2 linked regions of the Sorangium aterium genome follow. The protein of the gene in region 2 binds, or shares a complex with, the protein of the main gene of each other region. Links are inferred from orthologs where the notes say so. Each region holds a gene or a part of one and is shown on either strand. Other genes may lie near its edges. The genes, in order: POL72_RS31790 and uvrB.

What was found.
Region 1: the proteins of uvrB (region 2) and POL72_RS31790 are in contact, whole or in part, in a crystal structure (PDB 7EGT), measured with the Thermus thermophilus proteins. The link is inferred for Sorangium aterium from one-to-one orthologs. Residues at the interface, in WP_096411307.1 of Thermus thermophilus: Glu23, Leu25, Arg26, Asp27, Gly28, Glu29, Arg30, Phe31, Arg55, Glu326, Asp327, Phe328, Glu379, Ser382, Gln383, His398, Gly400, Arg401; in WP_096412145.1 of Thermus thermophilus: His654, Arg656, Phe657, Gln666, Asp668, Glu669, Lys680, Arg681, Leu682, Ser683, Lys685, Tyr686, Ala687.

What each region holds. Positions count from the first base shown.
Region 1 is NZ_JAQNDK010000004.1:110,821-125,291, forward strand. What follows is about bases 1-3,056. They hold POL72_RS31790 (ATP-dependent helicase), read left to right. Parts: upstream 1-322; coding sequence 323-2,791; downstream 2,792-3,056. Other genes in these bases: POL72_RS31785 (D-alanine--D-alanine ligase family protein), read right to left, coding at 1-142; POL72_RS31795 (MBL fold metallo-hydrolase), read right to left, coding at 2,972-3,056. In the rest of the region: more of POL72_RS31795, read right to left, coding at 3,057-3,832; POL72_RS31800 (MFS transporter), read left to right, coding at 3,976-5,199; POL72_RS31805 (DNRLRE domain-containing protein), read left to right, coding at 5,849-7,099; POL72_RS31810 (N-acetylmuramoyl-L-alanine amidase family protein), read left to right, coding at 7,264-8,187; lon (endopeptidase La), read right to left, coding at 8,194-10,605; POL72_RS31820 (alpha/beta hydrolase), read left to right, coding at 10,723-11,718; POL72_RS31825 (NFACT RNA binding domain-containing protein), read left to right, coding at 11,733-12,119; POL72_RS31830 (hypothetical protein), read left to right, coding at 12,199-12,555; POL72_RS31835 (glycoside hydrolase family 5 protein), read left to right, coding at 12,775-14,064; POL72_RS31840 (hypothetical protein), read left to right, coding at 14,219-14,471. UniProt on the Escherichia coli protein: A helicase with DNA-dependent ATPase activity. Unwinds DNA duplexes with 3'-5' polarity. Translocates on single-stranded DNA with 3'-5' polarity. Initiates unwinding more efficiently from a nicked substrate than double-stranded DNA.
Region 2 is NZ_JAQNDK010000002.1:2,297,339-2,311,666, forward strand. Bases 7,517-10,429 are described here. They hold uvrB (excinuclease ABC subunit UvrB), read right to left. Parts: upstream 10,097-10,429; coding sequence 7,937-10,096; downstream 7,517-7,936. Other genes in these bases: serB (phosphoserine phosphatase SerB), read right to left, coding at 7,517-7,545. In the rest of the region: POL72_RS23610 (ABC transporter ATP-binding protein), read left to right, coding at 1-576; POL72_RS50985 (ABC transporter permease subunit/CPBP intramembrane protease), read left to right, coding at 583-2,712; POL72_RS23620 (cellulase family glycosylhydrolase), read right to left, coding at 2,698-4,545; POL72_RS23625 (LacI family DNA-binding transcriptional regulator), read right to left, coding at 4,801-5,820; more of serB, read right to left, coding at 6,361-7,516; rsgA (ribosome small subunit-dependent GTPase A), read left to right, coding at 10,918-11,982; POL72_RS23645 (sigma 54-interacting transcriptional regulator), read right to left, coding at 12,362-14,308. UniProt on the Escherichia coli protein: The UvrABC repair system catalyzes the recognition and processing of DNA lesions. A damage recognition complex composed of 2 UvrA and 2 UvrB subunits scans DNA for abnormalities.

The sequences.
Region 1 (14,471 bases), on a different replicon or contig from region 2:
GGCCGCTGACCTCGATCCGCTCCACCTCGTGCCCGGCCCGCTCGAGCGCGCCGGCGATGGCGGCGATCGTCTCCGGGCTGTCGAACTCGGCTTCCTCGGCGGAGCTCGTGATCTTCAGGTTGTGCGTCAGCGCGATGCGCATGGTCTCTCCTGGGCCGGTCGTCCGGGCCGCTGCTCCCCCGGTGCTCTGCCGGAGGCGCACGGACGTGCGAGGTTACGGCCAGCGGGCGTGATTTGCCGGGGAAAAAACAGGGGAGCGCCGCTGGAGGCTCCGGGGCTCGGCGGGCTCCCGCTCGCGCGGAGGTCGTGCTAGCGACCCCGTGTGGATCGTTTCGCCGCACACGACGCCGACCGCTCTCCGCCGCCCGAGCCTGGCCTCCCTCACGAGGAGCTGAACGAGCCGCAGGCGCGCGCGGCCAGCCACGCGGCGGGGCCGCTCCTCATCTTCGCGGGCGCGGGGAGCGGCAAGACCCGGGTCATCGTGTACCGGATCGCGAACCTCATCGTCACGCACCGTGTCCCGCCCTACCGGATCCTGGCGGTGACGTTCACGAACAAGGCGGCGACCGAGATGAAGCGCCGGCTGGAGGGGCTCATCGGGGCCGACATCGTGAAGGACCTCTGGGTGGGCACGTTCCACGCGGTGTGCGCGCGCCTGTTGCGCCGGCACCACGAGGCGGCCGGGCTCGACAAGAACTTCATCATTTACGACGACGACGATCAGCGGGCGGTCATGAACCGCGTGCTCAAGGAGCTCAACCTCGACGATCGGCGCTATCCGCCCCGCCAGGTGCTCTCGCGCATCCACGCGGAGAAGCAGGAGGGGCGGGGGCCCGCCGAGTTCGAGCGCAAGGGCTACTTCGACGACGCGATCGCGCGGTGCTTCGAGGCGTACGAGCGGCACCTCAAGGCGGCGAGCGCGGTGGACTTCGACGACCTCCTGCTCTCCGTGCTGCGCATCGCGGAGGACCCGACGAGCTTCGCCGGCGAGGATCTCCGGGGGCGCTTCCGCCACGTGCTCGTGGACGAGTTCCAGGACGTGAACCAGGTGCAGTACCGGCTCGTCCGGGCGTTCTGCAAGAGCCACGACAACCTCTGCGTCGTCGGCGACGACGACCAGAGCATCTACCGCTGGCGCGGCGCCGACGTCCGGATCGTCCGCGGCTTCCGGCGCGATTTTCCCCACGCGACGGTGGTGAAGCTCGAGCAGAACTACCGCTCGATCGGGCACGTCGTGCGGGGCGCGCTCGGCGTGATCCGGCACGCGTCGGATCGCGAGCCGAAGGAGCTCTGGACGGCGAACCAGGACGGCACGCCGATCGACGTGGTGGCGGCGGACAGCGAGCACGACGAGGCGGCGTGGGTGGTCGAGGGCGTCCGCGAGCTCATCGCGCAGGGCGTCTCGCCGAACGAGATCGCGGTGTTCTACCGGATCCACGCGCAGTCGCGCGTGCTCGAGGAGGTGCTGCGCGAGGCGCGCATCCCGTACCAGATCATCGGGGGCACGCGCTTCTTCGAGCGGGCGGAGGTGAAGAACCTGCTCTCGTACCTGCGCGTCATCGCGAACCCCAAGAGCGACGTGGATCTCAACCGCATCATCAACGTGCCGGCCCGCAAGATCGGCCAGAGCACGGTCGACAAGCTCATCCAGGCGGCGGACCTGCTGGGCGTGTCGCTGTTCGAGGCGATCGATCCGATCCTGGAGGGGAGGGTGCCGCCGTCGGCGATGCCGGGGGGCCAGCTGCCGCCGCTCGCGCCGGCGGCGAAGCGCAGCCTGCTCGGCTTCCGCGATCTGATCCTCGGGCTCATGACCGAGGCGAAGAGCGCGTCGCCGAGCGCGCTGGCGGAGGAGGTGCTCGCGCGATCGGGCTACGCCAAGGCGCTCGAGCAGGAGGACAGCGTCGAGTCGGAGGCGCGGCTCCAGAACTTGCGCGAGCTCGTGCAGTCGCTCGTCGACTACGAGCAGGAGGCGATCGCCGCGGGCGACGAGGCGACGCTCGCGGGCTACCTCGAGCGGGTGAGCCTGGTGTCGGACGTCGACGCGCTCGCGGACGTGCCCAAGGTCGCGATGATGACGATCCACGCCGCGAAGGGGCTGGAGTTCCACGCGGTGTTCCTGACGGGCATGGAGGAGGATCTGTTCCCGTTCCGGAGCCAGGATCCGAACCGCAAGGGCGACATCGAGGAGGAGCGCCGGCTGGCCTACGTCGCGATCACGCGGGCGCGCGAGCGGCTCTGGATCACGCACGCGGCGCGGCGGGCGATCTTCGGCCAGACGCGCTACGGCTTGCCGAGCCGCTTCCTCGCGGATCTGCCGCCGGCCTCGGTGCGTCCGATCGCGACGCCCGCCAGCATGATGGCGCAGCGCCGGGTCGAGGGCGGGTTCGGCGGGGGCGGCGGGTACGCCGCGTCCGGGCTCCGGTTCGGCGGCCAGGAGCGCTCGTGGGAGGGCCGCGAGCGGAGGCCCGGGGCGCAGGCGCAGGGTGAAGAGCGGTTCGCAGGGGCGCGGTTCTCGCGGGAGGGCGAGCCCGCGAGGGGAGCGATGGGCCGCAGCATGGACGTCCCCGACCGGGCGCCGGGCGAGCGCTATGTCGAGCGGGAGGCGGTCGACCCGGGCGCCGAGGGCGGCGAGGGGCTCGCGCTGCGGCGCGGGATGCGGGTGTACCACGAGCGGTTCGGGCCGGGCGTGGTCGAGAGCGTGGATCCCGGGGCGGATCCGATCGCGACGGTGAAGTTCTCCGGGTGGGGGAAGAAGCGGATCAAGGTGGCGTTCCTGCGCGCCGGGCCGTGAGAACGGCGCGGAGCTGGTAGCGCGTTCGCCAGGGACGGTTCCGGCTGCGCGAGGCACGTGGCGGAGGTCGGGTGAGCGTCGGAACATCGCCTCGACCACCGAATGAACGGTTGTCCGGACAGCTCCCCTCCACGCTGGTACAGAGTCCCCGCGGACGGCGTGGAAATAGCGAGTCTCGACCTAGAGCCACACCTCGCCCAGCAGCGGCAGCACACCCAATCTCATGTCGCGCGACGCCCGGCCGAGGCGCTCTGCCAGGCGCTCCCCCTGCATCGCGGGGAGCGCGACGGCGGGGCGATCGAGGGGCAGAAAGAAGTTGTCCCAGTGCGAGAAGAGCACCGCGCGCGGCGACAGGGCGCGCGCGACGCGCTCGGGGAAATCGCGCGATGCGGTCCAGCCGGCCACACAGAGCAGGAGCAGGTCGGGCTCCCTGCAATCGAGGCCCGCCTCGACGAGCTCCGCGCTGCCCAGGTGGACGATGCGCCGGCCCGCGACCCGGATCTCCACCGCAAAGACGGCGCCGCACCGGTAACGCTCGGCCCGGAGCGGGACCTGGTCGCAATCGGAGATGTCGCCGGGGAAGGGGACCCGGCCGAGCAGCAGGCGGGAATGGGCGCTCGGGAAGAAGCGCAGCTGGAACGGGCCGACCTCGGCGAGCACAGGCTCGCCGCCGGGCGCCCGCTCGACGTCGCGCACGCGCGCCGCGGGGACGCCGGCGGCGCGGCAGAGCGCCGCCGCGGAGCGGGATCCGAAGACCGTGGCCCCCGTGCGGAGCGCGATCTCCGGGATGTCGAGCGCATGATCGAAATGGGTGTGCCCCGCGATGACCGCATCGGCGCGCGGCGCGTGGTGCGCGATGGCGGCCACGTCGGGGACGAGCCGGCCGACCACGCAATGGAGGAGCGAAGCGCGCGTGAGGTAGGGATCGATGAGTATCACCGCGCCGGCGTGCTCGATCGCGAACCCCGCCGTGCCCAGCCACCGCACCCGGACCGTGCCCGCCGGCGCGAGCGACCGCGGAGAGAACGTGTCGGCGATCATCGGCGCGGGCTCGTCCGGCCGGCAGACGGGGTGAGTCGGTGCGGCGTGCTCATCGGGATCGAGACCGGATCGAGATCGAACCGTACGCCAGTGTCCGTGTTTCGGGCGACCGAAGCTCGTCCGCTCGGTTACGATTGTCCGTCGTGGCAGACCGAACGCGCGCCGGCACGATCGCCGCCCTCGCCGCGCTGTACTTCGCCCAGGGCATCCCGTTCGGCTTCCAGGCGACGGCGCTCCCCGTCTTCCTTCGGGCGAGCGGCGTCTCGCTCTCCGGCGTGGGCTTCGCCGGAGCGCTCGCGATCCCGTGGGCGGCAAAGGCGCTCTGGGCGCCGCTCGTCGACCGCTACGGCTGGGAGCGGATCGGCAGGCGCCGCTCGTGGATCCTGCCGCTCGGGGTGCTGCTCGCGCTCACGTGCGCGGCCGCCGCGTTCGTCCCGCCGTCGCGCCACCTCGGCGCCCTGCTCGCGCTGGTCTTCCTGATGAACCTGCTCGCGGCCACCCAGGACATCGCTGTCGACGGGCTCGCGATCGACCTGCTCGGGCGCGGCGAGCTCGGCCTGGCGAACGCCGCGCAGGTGGTCGGCTACAAGGTCGGCATGCTCGCCGCCGGCGGGCTGCTCGTCTGGGCGAGCGCCTGGATCGGCTGGAGCGGTCAGTTCGGGGCGATGGCCGTGCTCGTCTTCCTCTCGGCGCTGGCCTCGCTCGCGCTGCGCGAGCCTCCCGCGAGCGAGGTCGAGGCGCACGCGCGCCGGTCGCTCCGCGAGGTGCTCGCGACGGTCCTCGCCGCCCTGCGGGCGCCCGGCGCGCTCTGGGTCGTCGCGTTCCTCGGGACCTACAAGCTCGGCGAGGCGATGGTCGACATGATGTTCAAGCCGTTCCTCGTCGACGCCGGCTTCCCGCCGCACCAGATCGGCCTCTGGGTGGGCACGTACGGCCTCGTCGCGTCGATCGCCGGCTCGCTCGCGGGAGGCCTCCTGTCGCATCGGATCCCGCTGCTCGCCGCCGTCGGGGTGACCTCGGCGCTGCGCACCGTCGCGATGGCGGGCGAGTGGTACCTCGCCGCGGCGGGGGCGCCCACCGCGAATGCCGTCGTCGCGGTCACCGTGGCCGAGCACCTCTTCGGCGGCGCCCTCACGACCGCGGTGTTCGCTTTCATGATGTCGCGTGTCCGGCGCTCGGTCGGCGCGACGCACTACACGCTGCTGGCCAGCGTGGAGGTGCTCGGCAAATCACCCGCGGTGTGGCTCTCGGGCGCGCTCGCCCAGCGGCTCGGCTATGCAGGCCTGTTCGCCCTGGGGACCGTGATCTCGGTTGTCTTTCTCGGGCTGCTCTTGCCGCTGCGCGAGCGGAGAGCGGGCGAGGGGTGAGCGGGCCCGGCCGTCCCATTTTGCCCCAGTGCCCCATTTCGCCCCAGTTCCGTGACGTGGCGAAATTGAATTGTAGAGGCAAGTAAGACGCCGAAGACGCCGAAGACGCCGAAGACGCCGAAACGCCGAGGGAAAGAGGAGAGATGGAGAATTTTTGCTCTCTCCTCTTCCCTCGGCGCCAACGGTGCCCACGATGGCTCTTTTTCTCACGAGCTCAGGAGGACAGCATTCTTCGTCGCGGCGCTGGCTGGTGCGAAAGACCATGATCCGCGCGCCCACTTCATGATATAACCAGACAGCGCTACGGCTGACTGCTGCAACAATCGCTCGTGACCGCGCTCGCCCGACTTCGTCCATCGATCGCCCGGCCGGCGACGACCCTCATCCCCCCAGGGGGGTGAGGTCCTCCTGGGGGCCAGGGAGCTCGAGATCGGCCACGATCCGGGAGGCGAGCGCCTGGTAACGGCCGTGCCGTCGTGCCGCACGCGCTGGTTGATGAATGACGCCTTCAGCGCTCCGCCTTCGGGCAAATGGAGCACCACCTCAGCATCGCCCGATTTGTAAATAGTATTTTCTAAATCCACAGCGTGCGGCAGCTCGCCGCACTGCGCGGCGCCGCTATGCCGTCGCCGCGACGAGGAGCTCTCCCATGAGAACCGCCTATCTGTCGATCTCTGCCTCTACGCTCGCGCTCGCCTCGATCATTTCCGGCTGCATGGCGACAGCCGAGCCACGCGACGATAACGAAGACGCCATCGGCGAGGGCGCGGCGGCGCTCCTCTCCTGCTCGGTGCTCCCGTCCGGCAACATCGTCACGAACGGCAGCTTCGAATCGCCGAACGTGTCGTCCGGCACGTCGTCGATATACAATGGCTCGATCACCGGCTGGCAGGCCGCCTATGGTCAGATCCAGATCCACGACCACTCGAACGGCATGAGCCCCGCGCACGGCAGCCAGCACGTCGAGCTGGACGCCACGGACTCGAGCGGCATCTATCAGAACCTCACGACCGTGCCGGGAGCGACCTACCAGCTCCGGTTCGCCTTCGCCGCGCGCCCCGGCACGAGCGCGAGCCAGAACGTGCTCGGCGTCGTCTGGGGCGGCCAGCAGGTGGCCACGCTCACGACCGCCAGCTCCGCATGGGTCAATTACACCTATACCCTCGTGGCCTCCGGCACGACGACGCGCCTCCAGTTCAACGATCTGGGCATCTCGAACGGCCAGGGGACGCTCCTCGATAATGTCACCGTGGTCGCCGCCGATACGGACCAGGACGGGGTGTTCGATTCATGCGACAACTGCCCGGCGCAGGCCAACCCCTCCCAGGCCGACGCAGACGCCGACGGCATCGGCGACGCCTGCGAGCCCCCCCCGCCGGCCGAGCCCCTGTGCGTGGTCGTGCAGCGCGGCACGTACGGGAGCGTGCAGGATGCGCATATCCAGCCCGGCGTCTCGTGGCCGTACGGCGATTACCCGTATGTCGTCATGAACACGTTCCCCGAGGGCGTGCAGCTGGGCGTGCTGGCCTTCGATCTGTCGTTCATCCCGGCGGGCTCCGACGTCGAGTCCGCGACCCTCTCGCTGTCTCACACGTGGAAGGAGAGCGCCAGCACCATCGAGCTGCACCGCGTGAACGGCCCCTGGCAGGAGTCGACCGTGCACGCCGGCAACTTCCCCGGGTACAACGCGGCCGTCGAGGCGTCGATCGCCACCGTCGCCCAGGCGAGCGCCGTCGTGACCACCAACGTGGCGGCCCTCGTGCAGTCCTGGGTGGATGGTTCCCCGAACTACGGCGTCGCGCTCCACGATGTGAACGGTCGGACCGACATCCGATCGAGCGAGCAAACGAACATCGCCCCCCGGCCGAAGCTCGAGGTCTGCTACACGCCGGCCCAGTAGCGGGATCTGGCCGAGGTGCGGAGGGGCACGCCGCGGCACGATCCCTCGGGCGTCCCGGGCGATCTCGGGATGTCGCCACGTCGCGCCTCCTTCGTCACCTCGGCCACGCTCGTTTGCCGAGAACCTGACGCCGCGCTCCGCCTTTGATAGCAAGCGGAGCCGCGGTGATCTCGCGCAGGAAGCTCCTCCTCGGTCTCGCCGGCGCCGCCGGCGCAGCCGCCCTCTCACGGGCGCTCGCCCCGGGCTCCCCGCGCGAGATCGCGGCGCGGCGCGCCCTCAAGCTCCCGATCGCGCCGAGCGGGTGGCCCTTTCCAGGGGCCCGCGTCGTCGCCCCCTCCGCCGTCTTTCCGCCGGATTTCGGGGTCCGCCGCGTCTACCTCGACGCCGGACATGGCGCCCCTGGCAACTCCGGCAACCTCTCGTGCTTCTGCGTCGACGAGCAGGACTTCACCCTCGCCGCGGCGCGCGCCCTCGCCGAGCGGCTCGTCGCCACGGGGCGCTTCGAGGCGCGCGTGGGCAGGACCGGCGACCGGCCGTTGCCCTACGCGGAGCGCGTCGAGGACGCCGCCAGGTGGGGCGCCGACGCCTTCGTCAGCCTGCACTCGGACGTGCGCGGCAGGACCGAGACGTGGTCGCCCGGCCAGGGCCGCCAGTGCCCGCTCAGCCTCGCCGCGCCGGGGTTCGCCGTCCTGTGGTCCGACGAAGGCGAGCCTGCCCTCTGCGCCCTCCGGCTCGCGCTCGCGCGCGGCTTCGCGAGGCGCATGGAAGAAGCAGGCCTGTTGCCCTACGACGGCGCCGCGTACAGCGGCCTGTACGAGCCGGACACCGCCCAGCCCGGCGTCTTCCTCGACCGGCGCCCCCCGGGACAGCGCATCTTCGTGCTGCGCCGCCCCTCCATGCCCTCCATCCTCGTCGAGACCCACCACGCGCTCGACGCCCGCGAGGCGACCCGCTGGACCGAGCCCGCCACGCTCGACGCCTTCGCCGCCGCTGCGGCCGCCGCGCTGGCCGATGCGCTCGGCGCTGCGGGTGCGCCGGCCAGCGCGCTCGGCGGCGCCGGCGCGCCGGCCTCCCCGCCGCCCACCTGACGCGCGTCAGGATGCCCGCGCGTGCGGCATCTCCTCGGGCGCCTCCAGGCGGATCGAGCGGAGCCGCAGGCAGAGCGCGAGCGCCTCGTCGAGCGTGTTCACCAGGTAGAACTCGAGCGAGCTCCTCACCTCGGCCGGCAGATCGTCGAGATCCGCCTCGTTGTCCGCCGGCAGCAGGATCTCGAAGATCCCCGCGCGGTGCGCCCCCAGCACCTTCTCCTTGATCCCCCCGATCGGCAGCACCGTCCCGCGAAGCGTGATCTCCCCCGTCATCGCGATGTCGCTCCTGACCGGCCTGCCCGACAGGGCGCTCACCAGCGCCACGGCCATCGTCACGCCCGCGCTCGGCCCGTCCTTCGGCACCGCCCCCGCCGGAACATGGATGTGAACGTCCCGCCGCTGCAGCCGATCGGACGGCACGCCGAGCTCCGCCGCGTGCGCGCGCGCATAGCTCAGCGCCGCGCGGCCGCTCTCCTTCATGACGTCGCCCAGCTGCCCCGTGAGGACGAAATCGCCCTTGCCGGGCATCACGCTCGCCTCGACGTGCATGATGTCGCCACCCATCTGCGTGTAATACATGCCGGTCGCGACCCCCGGCTGATCGTATTGCAGCCTCCGCTCAAGGCGCATCTTCGCTCGGCCGAGCAATTCCTTCACGTCTTCGTCGGCGCCCACCACAGCCCGCTCGATCTCGCCGCCCGCGATCCTGCGCGCGGCCTTCCGCGCCAGCGCGCCGAGCGTCCGTTCCAGCTGGCGTACGCCCGCCTCGCGCGTGTATCCGCTGATGATCCCGCCGAGCGCCGTGCCCGTCACGCGCAGCTGCTCCTCGCGCAGCCCGCACTCCTTCCGTTGCCGGGGGAGCAGGTACTTCCGGGCGATCTCGTGCTTCTCCTGCTCCGTGTATCCGGCGAACAGCGCGGGCTCCATCCGGTCGAACAGCGGAGGGGGGATCGTCTCCCGGAAGTTCGCCGTGCAGATGAACAGCACCTCGGACAGGTCGAACGGCAGGCCGAGGTAGTGGTCGACGAAGCCGTCGTTCTGCGCCGGATCCAGCACCTCGAGCAGCGCCGCGCCGGGATCGCCCTGGTAGGAGGCGCCGAGCTTGTCGACCTCGTCGAGGACGATCACAGGGTTCTTCGAGCCCACCCGCTTGATGCCCTGGAGGATGCGGCCGGACATCGCGCCCACGTACGTGCGCCGGTGGCCGCGGATGTCCGCCTCGTCGCGCGCCCCGCCCAGCGAGACGCGGACGTACTTGCGCCCGAGCGCCCGCGCGATCGACTCCGCGATGGACGTCTTGCCGGTCCCGGGCGGACCGAGGAAGAGCAGGATCGGCCCGCGGGAGATGGCGCGGCTCCGCTCGCCTTCGCTCCTCGCCTGCTCCAGGCGCAGCTTCCGGACGGCCAGGAACTCGAGCACCCGGTCCTTCACGTCGCCCAGGCCGTAGTGATCCTCGTCGAGGATCGCCCGCGCCCGATCGAGATCGACGTGGTCGTCGGTCCGCTGGTTCCAGGGCAGATCCGCCACCCACTCGAGCCACGTCATGAGGACCTGCGCCTCGGGCGACGTCTCCCGCCCCATGCGCCGCAGCCGCGCGAGATCGCGCCGGGCCTCCTGCAGGATCTCCGGCGGCAGGTTGGCCCGCTGCAGCTTGTGCTCCAGACGTGCCGCTGCGTTCTCGTCGTCTTCCTCGCCGAGCTCCTTCTGGATCGCGCGCAGCTGCTCGCGCAGGTAGATCTCCCGCTGCCGCTCGCCGAGCTCCTCCTCGACGGTCGTCCTGATCTTCTCCTGGGTCTCGACGATGCCGATCTGCCGGTAGAGGTGCAGCGCGAGGCTGCGCATCCGCTCTTCCGTCGAGAGGATCTCGAGCAGCGCCTGCTTCTCGGGGGTCGGGAGGTCCAGGTAGAAGGCGATGTGGTTCACGAGCTCGGCCGGGCCGTACATGCTGCCGACGAACTGCTTGAGCACGTCCTCCGGCGCGCCGCGGTGCCGGCCGTACTCGACGGCGCGCTCGCGCACCTCGCGGGAGAGCGCCTCGAGGGCGCCGTCCTCCTCTGGACGGAGGGGTAGATCGGCGAGCTCGATGACGGGGGCTCGGATCACGCCGTCGACCTCGGTGTAGCGGGGCGCGGCCGCTCGCCGCTCGCAATAGAGCACGAGCTGAAGGCCCGACCCGAACCGCTGCACCTGGGTGATGCGGGCGATCACGCCGATCGAGAAGAGGCCGCCCGCGGTGGGCTCCTCGGCGGCGTCGCGCTGGGCGACCGCGAAGATGCGCTTGTCTTCTCCCTCGACCCGGAGGGCGGCCTCCACCGCGCGGAGCGTCTTCAGCCGTCCGACCGTGATGGGCGTCGCTATCCCAGGGAAGAGGACGGTGTCGCGCAACGAGAGCACGGGCAACGATCGGCGCTCGGGCATGACCGGCCTTTGTGCGAACGTCATGCCATGGAGGACCGTACCGAAAACTCCTTTCGGCGCGGAAGCATCGAGAATCGTGGTCAGCCGAGCGCGGAGCGGTGGTAGGGTCGGCTCGCGATGCCCGCGGACACCTTCACGTTTCAGGCGGACGACGGCCGAGAGCTCTTCGTGTACCGCTGGCTCCCGGACGGCGGGGCGCGCGGCGTCGTCCACGTCGCGCACGGCATGTCGGAGCACGCGGGCCGCTATGCGCGCCTCGCGCAGGCGCTCTGCGCCGCCGGGTGGGCCGTCTACGCGAACGACCACCGCGGCCACGGCGCGACGGCGCGCGGGAGCGACGAGCTCGGCTTCTTCGCGAGCCAGGGCGGCTTCCAGCGGGTCGTCCGCGATCTCGCGCAGCTCCTCGCGCGCGCGCGCGGCGAGCACCCCGGCCTGCCGGTCGTCCTCTTCGGCCACAGCATGGGCGCCGCCCTCGCGCAGGAGATCCTGATCGAGCACGGCGGCTCGATCGACGGCGCGGTGCTCTCCGGCGCCGCGGGCAAGGCGAACGCGCTCGTGGACGCGGGCCGGCTCGTGGCCCGCGCGGAGCGGAGGCGGCTTGGCGAGCGCGGCAAGAGCCAGCTCCTCCAGACGATGAGCTTCGACAGCTTCAACAAGGTGTTCGCGCCGACGCGCACGCCCTTCGACTGGCTCTCTCGCGATCGCGCCGAGGTCGACGTGTACATGGCCGATCCCCGCTGCGGCTTCCCCGCGACGACCTCGCTCTGGGTCGACCTGCTCGACGGGATGGCGGCGCTGGCGCGCCCCGAGCGGCTCTCGCGCATCCCGAAGGACCTGCCCCTCTATGTCTTCTCCGGCTCTCGCGATCCGGTCGGCGGGCTGCTCAAGGGCGTCACCCAGATGATCGAGGCGTACCGCGCCGCCGGCCTCCGCAGGGTGGCGCAGCGGTTCTACCCCGGCGGGCGCCACGAGATGCTGAACGAGATCAACCGCGAGGAGGTCGTGCGGGACCTGCTCGCGTGGCTCGCCGCCGAGGTGGCGAGCGAGGCGAGAGCTCCGGAGAGGCCCGCGCAATCGGGCGCCGGGCCGCGCGCCGGCGCCGCGCCCGGCTGACGACGGGGGCCGGCATGGGCAGCAAGGGGCGGCCGTACCGCACGCTCACGATTGATGGCTTCGAGGTGCTCGTCGGCCGCGGCGACGACGACAACGACGCGCTGACCTTCGAGATCGCCGAGCCGCACGATCTCTGGCTGCACGTGGCCGGCGGTACGCCGGGCAGCCACGTGATCGTGCGCAACCCCGAGCGCGTGGAGGTCCCGCGCGAGGTGGTCGAGCGCGCGGCGGCGGCGGCGGCGTGGTACTCGAAGGCGAGGAGCGCCGCCAAGGTGGAGGTCCACGTCTGCCGCGCGGCCGACGTGAGCAAGCCGCGGGGCGCGCCCGCGGGGCTCGTGCAGCTCGCGCGGTGGAAGAGCGTGCGCGTGCGGCCGGAGATCCCCGGGCGCGATCCGGGGTGACCGGGGTGAGCCGCGCGCCGGCGCGCGTCGTGCAGCGGCCCCTGCTCGCCAGGTGCTCGCGAACAGCTAGACTGTCGCCGTGCAGCTTCGTATCGAAGGGGATCGATTGACGCTCACCCTGGAAGGCGCCGAGCGGCTGTGGGCCGTGAGGCTCCGGCCCATCGTGGTGCCTCGCGAGCACGTGGCGCGGGCGGAGGCGGCGCTGCCGCCCTCCACATGGAAGGAGATCCGCGCGCCCGGGACGGCCCTGCCGGGGGTGATCAAGGCGGGGACGTACTTCACCGCGCGCGGCAAGGAGTTCTGGTACTGGGTGCGGAGCCGGAAGGAGCACCCGCTGACCATCGAGCTCGAGGGGGAGTGGTATCGGCGGCTCGTCCTCACCATCGACGATGCTGCCGGCTGGGCAGAGCGGATCAACGCCTGGGCCAGCGGCTGAGTCATCCGAGCCCGAGGGCCGAGGCGGCGCACCGCCCGCGAGCGGCGGCAGGGTGACGGCGAGCCCCGCGGCGCCCCTTGGCCGCGAAGGCGGAGCTCGGGGTCCCGGGATCCGGCGCGGAGCGCGGTCCGGGAGCGTCCGTGCGATTTGTGACGGCAGGCAGGGGCGCAGCGCAACCTGAGCGAGACGAGCTCCCTTCCCATCACCCGCAGAGGACCCATGACTCACTCGTATCGACTCGCTTCCTTCTCGATTCTCGGCTTGCTGGTCGCTTGCAGCTCGACGGATCCCGATGCCACGTCGGGCGCAGGCGCGGCCTCTGGAGGAGCCACCGGCGGCAGCAGCGTAAGCACGGCCACGGGCGACGCCACGACGAGCGGCGCCGGTACGGGCGACGCCGGCGCGGGCGGCGCCGGTACGGGCGATGCCGGCGCGGGCGGCGCCGGCACGGGGGGAACCGGGGGCTCCGGCGGGGCCGGCGGAGCGGCGACGCCGGCGGATGCCGCGGCCATGGTCCCCGGCATGGGTATCGGGGCCAACATCGGCAATACGCTGGAGAACACCACCGCCTGGGAGACGGGCTGGGGCCAGCCGCTGATCACGCAGACGTTCATCAACGGCATGGCCAGCCACGGCATCAAGACGGTGCGCGTGCCCGTGGCCTGGGACACCTACGCCGCCAACGGCACGATCGACGCCGCCAAGATGGCCCGAGTCAAGGAGGTGGTGGGCTGGATCGAGGCCGCCGGAATGTACTCGATCGTGAACATCCACTGGGACGGGGGCTGGATCTACAACGAGGACAATACCGATAAATACAAGCTCACCGACGCCGTCAAGACCAGGTTCGCGTCCTACTGGACCCAGATCGCCACGGCCTTCAGCGACGTCGGCCACAAGCTGATCCTCGAGGGCATGAACGAGGAGGGGAACTACTGGGTCAACGGCGTTCATGACGGCGGGACGCCGGACTACGCCGCCCTGAACGAGATGAACCAGCTCTTCGTCACCACCGTGCGCGAGCAGGGCGGCTACAACGCGAGCCGCGCCCTGCTCATCGCCGGCTTCGTGACGGACGTCGACAGGACCTGTGTGAGCGATTTCAAGGTGCCGACCGATCCGGCCGGCACGAAGAGCCTCTTCCTCTCGATCCACTACTACACGCCCTACACCTTCTGCGGCCTCGACACGGTGGAGAGCTGGGGCTCTCCCAAGACGACGTGGGGCTCGGAGCCCGAGAAGGCGGAGCTGAAGAGCAAGTTCGACACGCTCGGCGCGTTCAGCGCGCAGCGGAGCATCCCGATCATCCTCGGCGAGTTCGGCGTCACGCTGGGCACGAACTACCCCCGTGAGCCCGCGTCGCGGACGCTGTGGATGCGGTCGGTGGTGGAGGCGGCGAAGTCGCGCGGCGTCGTCCCCGTGCTGTGGGACACGGGGACGGACATCAAGCGCACGGACGGCTCGTTCTCGACGGAGTGGCAAGCTGTCGTGAGCGCCGTCAACCGGTAGTCGGCGCTCCGGCGGCGCGGAGGGCGCGCCGCCGGCCGTCGCTTGGTTCGGCCACCGCGAAGCTGGACGGTGGCGCGAAACCACCGAGCGTTGCCCGCGTACCTGGGGTGGCTGGACGAGATGGATCGGTCCAGGCCACATCAAGGAGAGGGGCATGTCATCGACACGCAACGTCGGGATGGCGAGATTTTCTGCGTCCACCGTGCTGTTCTTCGCCGCGGGGGCCTTCGCCGCGTGCGCCGTCCCCGAGGGCGCCGAGCCGTCGGGCGATGAGGAGGGCGCAGGGCCCTCCGGCGATCCAGGTGAGCTGCAGGCCGCGGCCGAATCGACGGCCGAGGCCGACAGCGAGCTCAAGGTGAACGACTGCGTGAACCCGCACCCGTTCGCCGGCTGTAACGACGCGGCCG
Region 2 (14,328 bases):
AGGCCGCTCGAGGCGAAGCAGCGCCTCGGCTTCCTCTCCGGGGACACGCAGCTCTACCAGCGGCTCACCCCCCGCGAGGTGCTCCGCTACTTCGGTCGGCTGTACGGCATGGAAGAGGCGGCGCTCTCGCGCCGGATCGACGCGCTCGTGGCCGACCTGGAGATGGAGGCGTTCGCGTCGCGGCCGTGCGGCACGCTCTCCACGGGGCAGAAGCAGCGCGCCAACATCGCGCGCGCGTTCCTCCACGAGCCGCAGGTGCTCATCCTCGACGAGCCGACGACCGCGCTCGACATCCTCAGCGGCCGCTTCATCGTCGCGTCGATCCGGCGGGAGCGCGCCGCGGGCAGGGCCATCCTCTTCTCGACGCACATCATGAGCGAGGCCGAGTACCTCTGCGACCGCATCGCCCTCATGCACGAGGGCCGCGTCGTCGACGCCGGCACGCTGCCCGAGCTCCTCGGGCGGTCCGGCACGACGAACCTGACCGACGCCTTCCTCCACCACGTGGAGCGGAGCCGCCCGAGCGCTGCGCGCGATACGTCCGAGCGCCCGAGCGCGCCCGCGCAAGGAGGCTGAGGCGCCGTGAGGCTCGCCATCGTCTGGACGATCCTCCGCAAGGAGCTCGTCGAGTCGCTCCGGGATCGGCGCACGCTCGTGCGCCTCGTCGTGGTCCCGCTCCTTCTCTACCCGCTCTTCGCGCTCGCGATGAGCAAGCTCGTCGGCTTCGAGGCGGATGCGCGCGAGGCGCGCCCGTCCAGGATCGCGGTCTGGGGAGAGCTCGCCGAGGACCTGCAGACGAGGCTCTCGGCGGCGGGCAAGATCGAGCTCGCGCCGTGGGCGGGCGCGCCCCCCGACGTGCGCGAGGGGCTCCTCTCCGGGGCGCTCGCGCCGCCGGCGGGGCCGGCGCCCGCGCCGGACGAGGGCGAGGCGCCGCCCCCCGAGGCCGAGCCGCCGAGGTGGATCGAGCCGGAGAACCCCGTGCTCGCTGCGGCGCGCGCCGCGGTGAGCGAGCGCAAGGTCGACGCGGTGCTCGTCCCGTGGCCCTCGCTGGGGGCCGAGCTCGGGCGCGGCGGGAAGGGCGCCGTCGCGATCTACTTCGACTCGGTCCGCGCCGACTCGGCCACGGCGGAGGCGCGCCTCGAGGGCGCGCTGCGGCGCGCCCGCAGGGCCATCATCGCGAATCGAGAGGTGGAGCGCGGCCTGCCCGAGGGGTTCTCGCGCGCGTTCGACGTCGTGCCGCGCGACGTCGCCGCGGACAGCCGCAAGGTCGGCCAGATCCTCGGCGCGATGATGCCGATGCTGCTGATCCTGATGTCGCTCCTCGGCAGCTTCCTCCCCGCGATCGATCTGACGGCGGGCGAGAAGGAGCGCGGCACGATGCAGACGCTGCTGTGCGCGCCCGTGCGGCCCATCGAGATCATCTCGGGCAAGTTCCTGGCCGTGTGGGTCATCTCGCTGCTCACGGCGCTAGGCAACGTGGTGAGCATGTCGCTCACGGTGAGCCGGTTGCTGCCCGACGCGATGGTGGTCGGCCCCGGCACCTTCGCGCTGACGTTCGTGCTGCTCGTGCCGGTCACGCTCCTGTTCTCGGCGCTGTTCCTCGCGCTCGCCGTGTTCGCGAAGGACTTCAAGGACGGTCAGAACGCGCTCATGCCGGCGTACCTGCCGCTCTCGCTGCTCGCCGGCATCACGGCCCTGCCGGTGGTCGAGCTCAACCCGTGGACGGCCTACGCCCCGGTCCTCAACATCGCGGTGTTGATCAAGGCGCTGTTCGTCGGAGAGGCGCCGGCCGATCTCCTCTTCACGGCGCTCGTCTCCTCGGCGCTCTATGCCTGCCTCGCGCTCCTCTTCGCCGCGCGTGTCTTCGAGCGCGAGAGCGTGCTCCTCGGGGGGCACGAGTCGGCGCGCGCCGTGCTCGGCCTGGGGCGCCGGGCCGGCGGCGTGCCCTCAACGGGCTTCTCGCTGGCAGCGTTCGCGGGCGTCCAGGTGCTTTTCTTCTATGGCAGCCTGCTCATCGCCCGCGCCAGCGTGGCGGTCCAGCTCGCTGTCTCGCAGGTCGGCTTCTTCCTGGTTCCGACCCTCGCGCTGGTCGCCGGCTTCGGCTACTCGCCGCGGGCGTCGCTCGGCCTCAGGGCGCCCGCGGTCCGCGGCGTCGCCGGGGCGCTGCTCCTCGGCGTCTCGGCGTGGGCCGCGATCGGCGGCACCGTCCTCCGGTGGTTCCCCGCGCCGGAGCCCTTCGCCCGTGAGCTAGGGGAGCTCGTGCTGCTCGGCGGGCAGCCGTACCCGGTCGTCCTGCTGCTCGTCGCCGTCACGCCGGCCGTCTGCGAGGAGCTCCTGTTCCGCGGCCTCGTCTACGCGGGCCTGCGCCGCGCCGGGCCCGCGGTGGCGATCGTCGTTTCGGCGCTCCTCTTCGGGCTCGCGCACGGGTCGGTGTACCGGCTCCTGCCGACGTTCTCGCTCGGGCTGGTGCTCGGCTACGCGCGCCACCGCACCGGCTCCGTGCTGCCCGGAGCGCTGCTTCACGCCCTGAACAACGGGCTCGCGGTGTCGCTCCTCTATTTCAAGCCGTCGTGGGGGCAAGGCGTCATCGAAGGAGAGCTCCTGCCGTGGAGCATCACGGTTGCAGGGATGGTCGTCTCGCTGGCCGGGCTGCTCCTGCTCCGGTTCTCGGCGCCGGGCGCGCCGGAACCGGACGATTCACCGCGGCCCTGATCGCAGCTCGAGGATCCGCACGTCGAACGGCGAGAGCTCCACGGCGTGGACCGGGGATTTGCCGCCCAGCTCGGTCAGGTGCCCCGAGGCCGCGGCGGGCTTCACCGAGAGCGGCTGATCCGCCTGGCTGACCAGGAACACGAAGCGGCGGCCATCGCGGTGGCGCAGCGTGTCGGCCGCGACGCGCGGGTCGTCCACCGTCACCGGCCGCTTCACGCCGGCGAGCTCGGCGAGCGCGTCGTAGAGCCGGTAGGTCGGCTCCGGGTTGATCCGCGGGGTCGCCGCGGCGAAGTGCTCGATCGGATAGGTGCAGAGCACGACGCTGCCGCTCCCGATCTTGCGCCGCAGCAGCGCAGGCCGGCCGCGCTGGTCGACCGCGACGACCTCCGCGCCCCTGGCGCGCACGGGCAGGTAAGCGCGGCTGTTCTCGGTGCCGGAGACCGGGAACGTGAGCGTCGTGCCCGCCGCGATCGTGCCGAACGGGCATTCGAAGGTGAGCTTCGCGCGATCGTCCTCGATCGGATCGACCATCCCGTAGCGCAGCTGGTGCTCGACGCCGAACATCGCGTTGAGGTGCGCGTACCACGGCCCGCGCTGCGACCCGTGCGTGCCGTGGCAGTACGACGCGTAGACGACCGCTCCGGCGGACGCCAGCCGCTCCAGGAGATGCCATGTGGGCGCGGTCAGCTGCTTGGCCGACGGCAGCAGGTAAAGCCGGCAGTCCTCGGCGATCCCGTCTCGCTCCCGGGTCAGCCCGACCGGCAGGTCCGCCTCCTTCGCCGCGATGTAGGCCTGCCGCAGCATCGTGAACAGATAGCTGCGGTCCTCGGCCTCCGTGAACGGGAACGCGCCTTCCAGGTACGATGGGACGATGATCGCCGCGTCGGCCGGCTCGCGCTCACAGCCGAGGACGTCGATGTCGGAGAGCACCTTCGCGAAGCGGGCCATCTCCTCGAGCTGCGGCTTGGGGCGGCCGTCGACGGTCGTCAGCCCGAAGTGGAGCTCGAAGGGGTGGTGCCTGTAGGGATCCTGGTGGATGAGATCGAAATCGGTGTTGTTCCAGCCGATCCAGCCCGTGGCGCCGGCAAGCAGCGTGTTGTGGAGGACCTGCCGGTAGTAGTGCGCGGCGTTCTCGTCGGAAGCAAAAGCCGATGACACGCCGAACTCCTCCAGCACGACGGGCTTTCCGAGGAAGCCCGTGAGCTCGCAGACGAACGCCGCGCCGTAGTGCTGGCGCACCAGGTCGTTCTCCATCCGGTACACGTGCGGGCCGAGGAAATCGACGAGCGCGCCGAGATCGCGGACGGAGAACCCATTGTCGTTTCCCGTGACCTCGATGCCCCACGCGCCATCGCCGATCGAGATTGGCTGGCTCGCCCCGCCGGCCCGCAGCGCCTGCACGACCAGGCTCGCCCAGCTCGTGACGTTCTCGCGGATCGAGCGCTCGCGCTCGCCGTAGATCGGCATTTCGTTGGAGACGAGCCAGCCCGTCACCGCCGGGTGCCCCGCGAAGCGCCGCGCCATCTGCTCGGCGAACCAGGCCTGCCGGGCCACCATCCACACGTCGCCATAGAGGTCCCGCCCGCGCCGCCAGGCCGGGTCCCAGTTCTCCCCGGACATGTGGCCGACGAGGAGGGTCGGGATCGTCGTGAGGCCCGCCTCGACGTGCGCCTCGAGGAAATCGGCATAACGCGCGACGCAGTCCTCGTCGATCCGGTCCGGCTCCGGCATGAAGTGAGGCCAGTAGAAGAACGACCGGGTCATGGTCAGGCCGTGATCGGCGAGCACCCGGAGCTCCTCGCGGACCACGAACGGATCATAGCTCTGCCACATGAGCGGGCCGCCGCGCCTCGACCAGAAATTGGCCCCCAGCCAGGCGATCGCCTGTTGACGAACTGCGACTTTGGCGAAATTGCGGTGCATAGTCCTCACGTCCTGGTCATGCAGGGCGGCGCTCTCGAACACCGTCCGTCACCCTGCTCGCGGCGCGGCCGGCGGGATGCATAATCGGTTCAGGTTACGTTACTTAATCGGTTCAGTCTACACGCCCGTGCGGGAGGGCCGCGCCCTCGCTCGGGCGAGGCCGTCTCATGCGCGGGGGGGCGGGGCGGTGCTGCCCCGCGTCGCGAGCGTCGGCGCGCTGCACTCGTCGTCGGTGACCGGCTCTCCGGCGACGAGGCGGAGGAGCAGCGCGGCGGCGCGGGAGCCGTGCTCGGCGATGTTGCGGCGCACCGCGGTCAGGGCGGGGTGCACGAGCTGGCACAGCGCCGAGTCGTCCCAGGCCACGATCGAGAGGCGCTCCGGCACGTGGACGCGCATCTCGTGGGCGACCGCGAGCGCGGCCACGGCCATCACGTCGTTGTCGAAGACGATGGCCGTCGGCGGCGAGGCCTCGGCCAGCAGCCGCCTTGTGGCCTGGCCGCCCGCCTCGCCCGTGTAGTCGGCGTGGACCGTCTGCACCCGATCCAGGCGCCGCTGGCGTGCGGCCGCGGTGAACGCCTTGGTCCGGACCGCTGTGTGCACGAACTCCGCGGGGCCGGCGACCCGCGCGATCGACCGGTGACCCAGCGCGGCCAGGTAGTCGACGACGGCCCGCATCGCGCTCGCGTCGTCGCTCCACACCGCGGGCAGCTGCCCCTTGCCCGCCGGCCCGCCGATCACCACCGCCGGGAGCTTCAGCTCCTCGATCAGCTTCACGCGCGGATCGTCGTCGCAGAGGTCGACGAGGATCACCCCGTCGACCCGCCGCTCGGCCCACCAGCGGCGGTAGGTCTCCACCTCGGCCACGCGATCTTCCGTGACCTTGAGCAGCAGCGCCTCGGCCTTCTCGGACAGCTCCGCCTCGATGCCGGAGATGAGCTGCATGAAGAACGGCTCGATGCCGAGCATGTGCGCGGGCCGATCGATGACCAGGCCGACGGCGCCTGCGCGGCCGTCGGAGAGCGCCCGCGCCGCGTTGCTCGGCTGCCAGCCGAGCTCCGCCGCGATGGCCAGGATCCGCTCGCGCGTCGGCTCCGACACGCCGGGCCTGCCGTTCAGCGCATACGACACCGCTCCTTTGGACACCCCCGCACGCCACGCGATGTCCGTGATCGTCGGACGCTTCACGCATCACCTCCGCTCCAGGCGACGGATCGCGCCTGTTGTGTGAACCGGCTTCTCCGCATGGCCCCGGTTGGATAGCACGACGGCCCGCGGGCGAGCCGAACGCCGCGCAGGGTCGAACGCCGCGAGCGAGCGAAGAGCCTGGCGCAGCCTCTCCCACACCGTCGCCTGGCCAGGGACGGGGGGGCGGGGCGCCGCGCCGGACGGCCGCGAGGGGCCGGCCAGCGCGCCGGGATCACCAGCCCGGGGCCGACTCGATCGCCGGCGCGAGCTCCGCGGCCATCGCCTCGTGCTCCGCGGCGTCCGGTGATCGCCGGCGCGAGCTCCGCGGCCATCGCCTCGTGCTCCGCGGCGTCCGGGGGGGTCCCGCAGCCCTCGCCCGGTGTCGACGGGCCAGCCGTGAACTGAATCGGTTCAGGCCTGTGGGCGCGTGCGCCTGTCAAGCGTGGCGTCGCGCCGTCGCGCGGGCGTGCGGCATGCCCGCGCGACGGCGCAGCGTCCCGCGGGACTCCGCTGCTGGCCGGACGGGTCGTGTCGTGTCGCTCACGCCACCTCGAGGAGCTCGCGTTCGGTGATGCCGAGCAGGAAGAGGATGGCGTCGAGGCCGCTCGCGGAGAGGGACGTGTCGGCGACCTCTCGCAGCTTGGGCTTTGCGCGGAACGCGACGCCGAGGCCGGCCCTCTGCAGCATCAAAAGGTCGTTGGCGCCGTCGCCCACGGCGATGGTTTGATCGAGCAACACGCCTTCTGCCTGGGCGATGGTCTCGAGCAGCTCGGCCTTGCGTTGCGCGTTGACGATCGGCCCTGTGACCCGGCCGGTCAGCTGTCCGTTCACGACCTCCAGCGCGTTCGAGTAGGCGTAATCGATCCCGAGCCGTGCCTTCAGCGCCTCCGCTGCGATCGAGAAGCCGCCGGAGATCACCGCGGTCCGGTAGCCGAGCCGCTTCAGCACCCGGATGAGCGTCTCCGCGCCCTCGGTGATGGGGAGCTCTGCGGCGAGCTTCCGCAGCACGCCGACGTCGAGGCCGCGGAGCAGCGAGAGCCGCTGGCGGAGCGACTCGTCATAATCCATCTCCCCCTGCATCGCGCGCTCGGTGATCTTCGCCACCTGCTCCGCGACGCCCTTCGCGCGCGCCAGCTCGTCGATCACCTCGATCCGGATGAGCGTCGAGTCCATGTCCATCACGACGAGCCGCTTGCTCCGGCGGAAGAGGCCTTCGCGTTGCAGCGCGAGATCGAAGCTGTTCTGCGTCGCGAGCGCGAGGAGGGCCTGCTTGAGGGCGTCGGCTTCCTCCTCGCGCTGGAGCAGCACCTGGATCTCCACGGAGGAGAGGCGTTCGACCGACAGCCGCGCGATCTTCTCGATGTTCGCGCCGTGGGCTGCGAGTGTGGCCGCCACGTCGTGCAGCGGCTTCGCGCCGAGCTCGCGGCCGATGGCTGTCACCACGTACCGGCTCCCGGGCGCGCGCCGCGGCGCGCCGCCGTCGAGCGGCTTGAAGTCCAGCGTCACGCCGAGCTCCTTCGCGGCGAACAGCAGCTCCTTGAGTCCGCTGCGTGTCTCGGGGAAGAGCGCGAGGAGCGCGAGGTTCAGGTTTCCGTGCACCACCACCTGCTCGATGTCGAGCAGCGTGGCGCCGATGTCGCTGAGGATGCCGGTGAGTCGAGCGGTGATGCCCGGGTGGTCCCTACCGGTGACGGTGACGAGTATCGGATCGGGCGAGACTGCCATGCCGGCGCCCCCTTAACAGCGCCGCGCCCCAGGGTCGACGCCGATACAGCGCCGCCCGAAGCAAAACGATGCTTTCCCGAAAAGAAGCTCCTTTACCGAACCACCGCTTCCCCCTTCGCGTTCCGCCCCCGTCCGCTCCCCCGCTTCGTAGCGCCTGCAGCCACCCCCCCCATCCCCCCATCCCCCCACAAAGAGCCCGCGGGGGAGGAGGCTGCGCGCGCGGGGGGCGGTGGGCGGGCCCCACGAACCCGAGGGCCGGCCCGCAGCGCAGCCATTGCCGTGCGGACTCACCCACCCCGTCCAGCAGGCAACAGCCCCCCAAAAGGCCCGAGTTCGTGGGAGGGCCCACCGCCCCCCGCGCGCGCAGCCTCCTCCCCCGCGGGCTCCGTCGCTATCGGTAGCGCCCGCCCCCTCGCCCCGCCGCCGCCCGTCCACCCCCCTTGCCGCCCGTCGCCGCCCGTCCGCCCCCCTTGCCGCCCGGACCGCGCCGGCTCGCCGGCCGCCCGGACCGCGCCGGCTTCTCCTCGGCCGCCTCGCGCGCCGCGCCAGCGTCCCCGTCCCCCTGCTGTGCCTTGAGCTGCCGGAGCTGATCGCGCAGCCGCGCCGCCTTCTCGAACTCGAGGTTCTCCGCCGCCGCGAACATCTCCTGCCGGAGCGCGTCGATCTGGTCGACGAGGTCCACCGCGGCGCGCCCCGCCTCGGCCGCCGGCTTCGCGGTCCCCTTCGGCACGGCGTAGTAGTCGCGCGTGCCCGAGGTGGGCGACAGGTCGAGGATCGCCTTCTTCACCGTGGCCGGCGTGATGCCGTGCTCCTTGTTGTACGCCTCCTGGATCGCGCGCCGCCGGTTCGTCTCGTCCATCGCGCGCTTCATCGCCTCGGTGATGCGATCGGCGTACATCACGACCTCGCCGTTCACGTTGCGGGCGGCGCGGCCGATCGTCTGGATGAGCGAGCGCGGGCTCCGGAGGAAGCCCTCCTTGTCGGCGTCGAGGATGGCGACCAGCGACACCTCGGGGAGGTCGAGCCCCTCGCGCAGCAGGTTGATGCCGACCAGCACGTCGAACTCGCCGCGCCGGAGATCGCGCAGGATCTCCACGCGCTGGAGCGTGTCGACGTCCGAGTGGAGGTAGCGGACCCGGATGCCGAGCTCCGTGTAGTACTCGGTCAGATCCTCGGCCATCCGCTTGGTCAGCGTCGTCACGAGCACGCGATCGCCGCGGCCGACCCGCTCCCGGATGCGCGCGAGCAGGTCGTCGACCTGCCCGGACACCGGGCGGATGTGGATCTGCGGATCGATGAGCCCGGTCGGCCGGATGATCTGCTCCACGACCGAGCCGGCCGACTTCTGCAGCTCGTAGTCGCCGGGCGTCGCGCTCACGAAGAGGACCTGCGCGTAGTGCTGCTCGAACTCCTCGAACTTGAGCGGCCGGTTGTCGAGCGCGCTGGGGAGCCGGAACCCGTACTCGACGAGCGTCTCCTTCCGCGCCCGGTCGCCCCGGTACATCGCCCCGACCTGCGGGACGGTCTGGTGCGACTCGTCGATGATGAGGAGAAAGTCCTTCGGGAAATAGTCGATCAGCGTCGGCGGGGGCTCGCCGGACTTCCGGCCCGAGAGGTGGCGCGAGTAGTTCTCGATGCCGTTGCAGAACCCCATCTGCTCCAGCATCTCGAGATCGTACATCGTGCGCTGCTCGATACGCTGCTTCTCCAGGAAGCGCACGGCCCTGTCGTAGAAGTCGATGCGCTCGCGCAGCTCCTCGCGGATCGCCTGGATCGCGAGCCTGAGCTGCTGCTGCTCGGTGACGTAGTGGGAGCCGGGGAAGACCGCGTAGCGATCGAGCTGGCCCACCACCTTGCCGCGGACCGGGTCGACCTCCTTGATGGCCTCGATCTCGTCGCCGAAGAACTCGACGCGGATCGCGAGCGCCTCCTCGTAGGCCGGGAAGATCTCGACGACGTCGCCGCGGACGCGGAACGTCCCGCGGTGGAAATCGACGTCGTTCCGCGTGTACTGGATGTCGACGAGCCGCCGCAGGAGCTCGTCGCGGCGGATCTCGGTGCCGCGCTCGAGCTTGATGAGGAGCCCGTGGTAGCTCTCGGCCGAGCCGATGCCGTAGATGCAGCTCACCGAGGCGACGATGATCACGTCCGGCCGCGAGAGCAGCGCGTGCGTCGCCGCGTGGCGCATGCGGTCGATCGCGTCGTTGATGATCGCGTCCTTCTCGATGTACGTGTCGCTCGTCGGGACGTAGGCTTCGGGCTGGTAGTAGTCGTAGTAGCTGACGAAGTAGTGGACCGCGTTGTTGGGGAAGAGCTCCCGCATCTCGCCGTAGAGCTGGGCCGCCAGCGTCTTGTTCGGCGCCATGATGAGGGTCGGCTTTTGCAGCTTCTCGATCACCTTGGCGGCGGTGAACGTCTTGCCGCTGCCCGTGACGCCGAGGAGGACCTGGAAGGCCTCGCCCTGCTCGAAAGCGGAGCAGATCTCCTGGAGCGCGCGAGGCTGGTCACCGCACGGCTTGAATTCGGAGACGAGCTCGAAGTGTGTGGGCATGGAGCGGAGGACCCTAGTGCGGCGAGGCGCTCCTCGCAACCTCCGCGGCCGTCAGGGCCGGAGGGCGGGGTGGCCTCGCCGGGAAGGCGCGGTCTCGTCCGGCTTCGTCGGTCTTCCAACTATCGGCAACCATTGGCAACCATCGCCCGAGCGGAAATTGTCGACCCGCTGTTACCTGGAACGAGCGCACCTGGAACGAGCGCGTCCCATGTCCCGCGCGCCTCCGTCCGGCCCACGCACGTCCCCGCTTCGCCGCATGCCTCGCACCTCGCCGCGCGCTCGTCGCTTCTCCAACGCGGGCTCCGTGCGCTCGTCGCCTGCGCTCCGTGCGCTGTGCTCGCTGTCGTTGCAGACGGGCCGACCCGAGAGCGCTTGACGTGGGCGCGGGACCATAGGATTCTGGCTGCTGTCGCGTCGTGGTGACGTGAGCCGACACGGAGGTTAGGTCATGAGTGCCAACACATCGCACACCCATTGCGCCGCCGCCGTCGTTTCCGCCGCGGTCGGCTGAGCTCGTCTCCACGTCTCCGCGACGTCGCCCGCGTGCCCTGAGGGGCGCGTGTGTGCCCTGAGCGCGTGCCCCTCGCAGGGATCTGCCCTGGCCGGGCGTGTCTTCTGGCGTGACGTCCTGATCGATCGACGAGCTCCGCTCCGCGGCGGCCCCGCGCGTGGAATGGCCGGCGCGTGCGCGCTTGTGCGCCGCCGCGCCCTGTCCGTCGATCGCCGCGCACCGAGCTCGGGCGCGGCCGAACGCCATGGAGCGCTCGTCCGTCATGCAAACTCACCTCGATTGTCTCGTTGATCCGTCTTCGCAGCACGAAATGCAGCCCGATCTGATCGGGCTCGGATGGACTCCCTTCTTCGCGAGCCAGCTCGCTTGTCTGGAGGATGCCGTGCAGCCTGCGCGCGTCGTCCTCGCCTCCGCGTCCAGGCACCACGTTCAGACCGCGGAGGGCCCGCGCCTCGCGGTGGTCAGCGGGCGCCTCGCGCACGAGGCCGCGGATCGCGCGGCGCTCCCCACCGTCGGTGACTGGGTGGGGCTCAGGCCTGGCGACGGCGCCGGGCCCGCGTACATCGTGCACACGTTCGCGCGGAGCACGTGCCTGCGCCGCAAGGCCGCGGGGCCCACGGTGGAGGCTCAGGTGCTCGCGGCCAACATCGACAAGGTGTTCATCGTCACGTCGCTGAACGCCGACTTCAACCTGCGCCGCCTGGAGCGGTACATCGACGCCGTCCTCGACAGCGGCGCTCGCCCGGTCCTCGTGCTCAACAAGGCCGATGTCTGCCCGGATCCGGAGCGGTACATCGACGCGGCGCGGGACGTCGCCCCCACCGCGCGGGTCGCGCTCGTCAGCGCGCTCTCAGGCGCCGGCCTCGACGCGCTCCGCGCCGAGATCGGGGCAGGGGAGACCATCGCCCTCGTTGGCTCGTCCGGCGTGGGGAAGTCCGCGCTCAGCAATCGCCTGCTCGGCATGGAGGTCCAGCGCGAGGGCGCGATCCGGGCGTCGGACGAGCGCGGCCGCCACACGACGGCTCACCGCGAGCTGTTCCTGATCCCTGGCGGTGGCCTCCTCATCGACACGCCGGGCATACGGGAGCTCGGCCTCTGGTCCGCGGGCGGCAGCGCCCCGGCCGGCTTCGACGATGTCGAGGCCCACGCCGCGGCCTGCCGCTTCCGGGACTGCGCGCACGACGGCGAGCCCGGCTGCGCCGTGCTCCGTGCCATCAAGGACGGCGATCTCGATCCCGAGCGCCTCGGCGGCTACCTCAAGCTGGCTGCCGAGCGACGCCACCTCGCCGGGCAGCAGGACGTGCGCGCGAGGATCGAGGAAAAGCGGCGCTGGAAGCAGATCTCGAAGCAGATGCGCGCCAATCCGAAGCGATAAGAGCCTCCCCCCCGCCCCCGCGTCCAGACCCCAGCGTCCCCGCCACGCCGCGTAGAGATCGCCCGCAAATCCCCGACTCCATCCCGCCCGATCTCCGCCCCCGTCCGCCCGCGCGCACCTTCGAAAACGCTCTTTCCCATCCCCTGGAGAGAGCCCTCGGGAGGGGGTGTCGCGCGCGGGGCCGGCGGGGGAAGGGCCCCACGAACCCGAGCGCCGGCCCGCATCGAAGCGAGTCGCCCCCGGTTCTCCCCCACCCGTTCAGCCGGCCATAGCCACCACAAGGCGCGAGTTCGTGGGAAGGGCCCCCCGCCGGCCCCGCGCGCGACACCCCCTCCCGAGGGCTCCCCCCGCGTCCAGGGCTCCCTCTCCCTCCGTCCCGTCAGATCCCGTATTGCCGGAGCTTCTTGTGGAGCCCCTCGCGCGTGATCCCGAGCGACTTCGCCGCGTTGGTCTTGTTGTTGTTGTGCCCGCGCAGCGCTTCCAGGAGGAAGAACTTCTCGACCGCGTCCATCATCTCCTTGAGCGACCCCTTCGGCGTCCCCGCCCGCGCCACGAGCCCCTCGACCTGCCGGATCCTCGCCGAGAGCAGCTCCGGCGTCCCGAACGCCCCCGGCTCCAGCTGGATGACGATCCGCTGCACCTCGTTCTGGAGCTCCCGCACGTTGCCCGGCCAGTCGTACGCGACCATCAGCTCCATCGCCTGCTGGCTGAACCCGCCGCACGGCTTGCCGATCTCGTCCGCGTAGCGCTCCAGGAAGTGCGTCGCGAGCAGCGGGATGTCGTCGCGCCGCTCTCGCAGCGGCGGCAGGCGGATCGGGAAGACCTTGAGGCGGTAGTAGAGATCCTCGCGGAACCGCCCCTTGGCCACCTCGTCCTCGAGGTTCCGGTTCGTCGCGGCGACGATGCGCACGTTGACGTGCTTCGGGCTCGTCGCGCCCACGGGGCGGATCTCGCCCTCCTGGAGCGCCCGGAGGAGCTTCGATTGCAGCGACAGCGGGGTCTCGGTGATCTCGTCGAGGAAGAGCGTGCCCCCGTCGGCGATCTCGAACAGGCCCTTCTTCTCCTCGGTGGCGCCCGTGAAGGACCCCTTCTTGTGGCCGAAGAGCTCGCTCTCCAGGAGGCTCTCGGCCAGCGCCGCGCAGTTCTGCGCGACGAACAGCTTGTCGCGGCGGCGGGAGCGGTAGTGGACGGCGGCGGCGATGAGCTCCTTGCCCGTGCCCGTCTCGCCCTCGATCAGCACCGTGACGCGCGTGTCGACCACCTTGTCGAGCTGCCCGATGACCTTCCGCATCGCGTCGCTGTTGCCGATGATGTCGACCGCGCCCCCGCTGCCGCCCCGGCGACGCTCCTCGCGCCCCTTGAGGAAGCTGTTCTCCTTCTGGAGCCGCTCCTCCGCGAGCACGAGCCGCTTGATGAGCCGGGCGTTCGCCACCGCGAGCGACGCGTTGGCCGCCAGCACGAGGAGCGTCTCCAGGTCGCCGGCGTTCAGCATCCCCGGCACGCTCCGGTTGTCGGCCTGGAGCACGCCGATGATCTCCTCGCCCTTCCAGAGCGGCACGGCGAGGGTGCTGCGGATCGAGGCGCCCATCAGCGACTCGGACTGCCCGACCTCGATCGGCGCGTCCGCGGCGAGCACGGCCGCCCGCTCCTTGATCACCTTCCGGTACACGCTGCGCGTGATCGGGACCGGCCCTGCAGGCGGCCCCCCTTTGCCCGACGCGGACCGGACCCGCGTCAGCACCGGCACGAACGCCGCCGGCGCCGCGCCCGGCTCCTGGTCGTCGTCGCGCAGCACCACCGTGACGTGGGTCGAGCTCGGCACCAGCGCGAGCACCGCGTCGGCGATCTCGGCGAGCACCTCGTCGAGATCGTTCGCCGCGCCGATGCGCTTCTGCGCCGCGTACATCGCCGACAGCGCGCTCGGATCGCGCTCGATCTTCGCCTCGGCAGGCTCGATCTCGTCGAGGCGCCGGATCGAGACGACCCGCGCGTCGTCGGCCTCCTCCGGGATCTTCACCACCATCCGGGTGACCGCGTCCCCGGAGCCGAGCTCGATGACGTCCCCCGTCTGGAGGGCGATCGCGCTGCGCCCGGCGCCGAGCTCCAGCCGCTCGCCCCGCCGCGTCACGCTCGTTCCGTTCGTCGAGCGCAGATCCTCGAGGATCACCCCGTCCGCGCCGCTCACGATGCGCGCGTGCGCCCCGGAGACGTGGCGATCGTCGAGGACGACGCGGTTGTCCGACGAGCGCCCGAGCGTGATCAGCTCGCCCTGGAGCTCGAAGGTGCGCCCGGCAGCGAGACCCTGGGTTACCTCGAGCACGATCATGGTTCGTTCTTCAGCCGGGA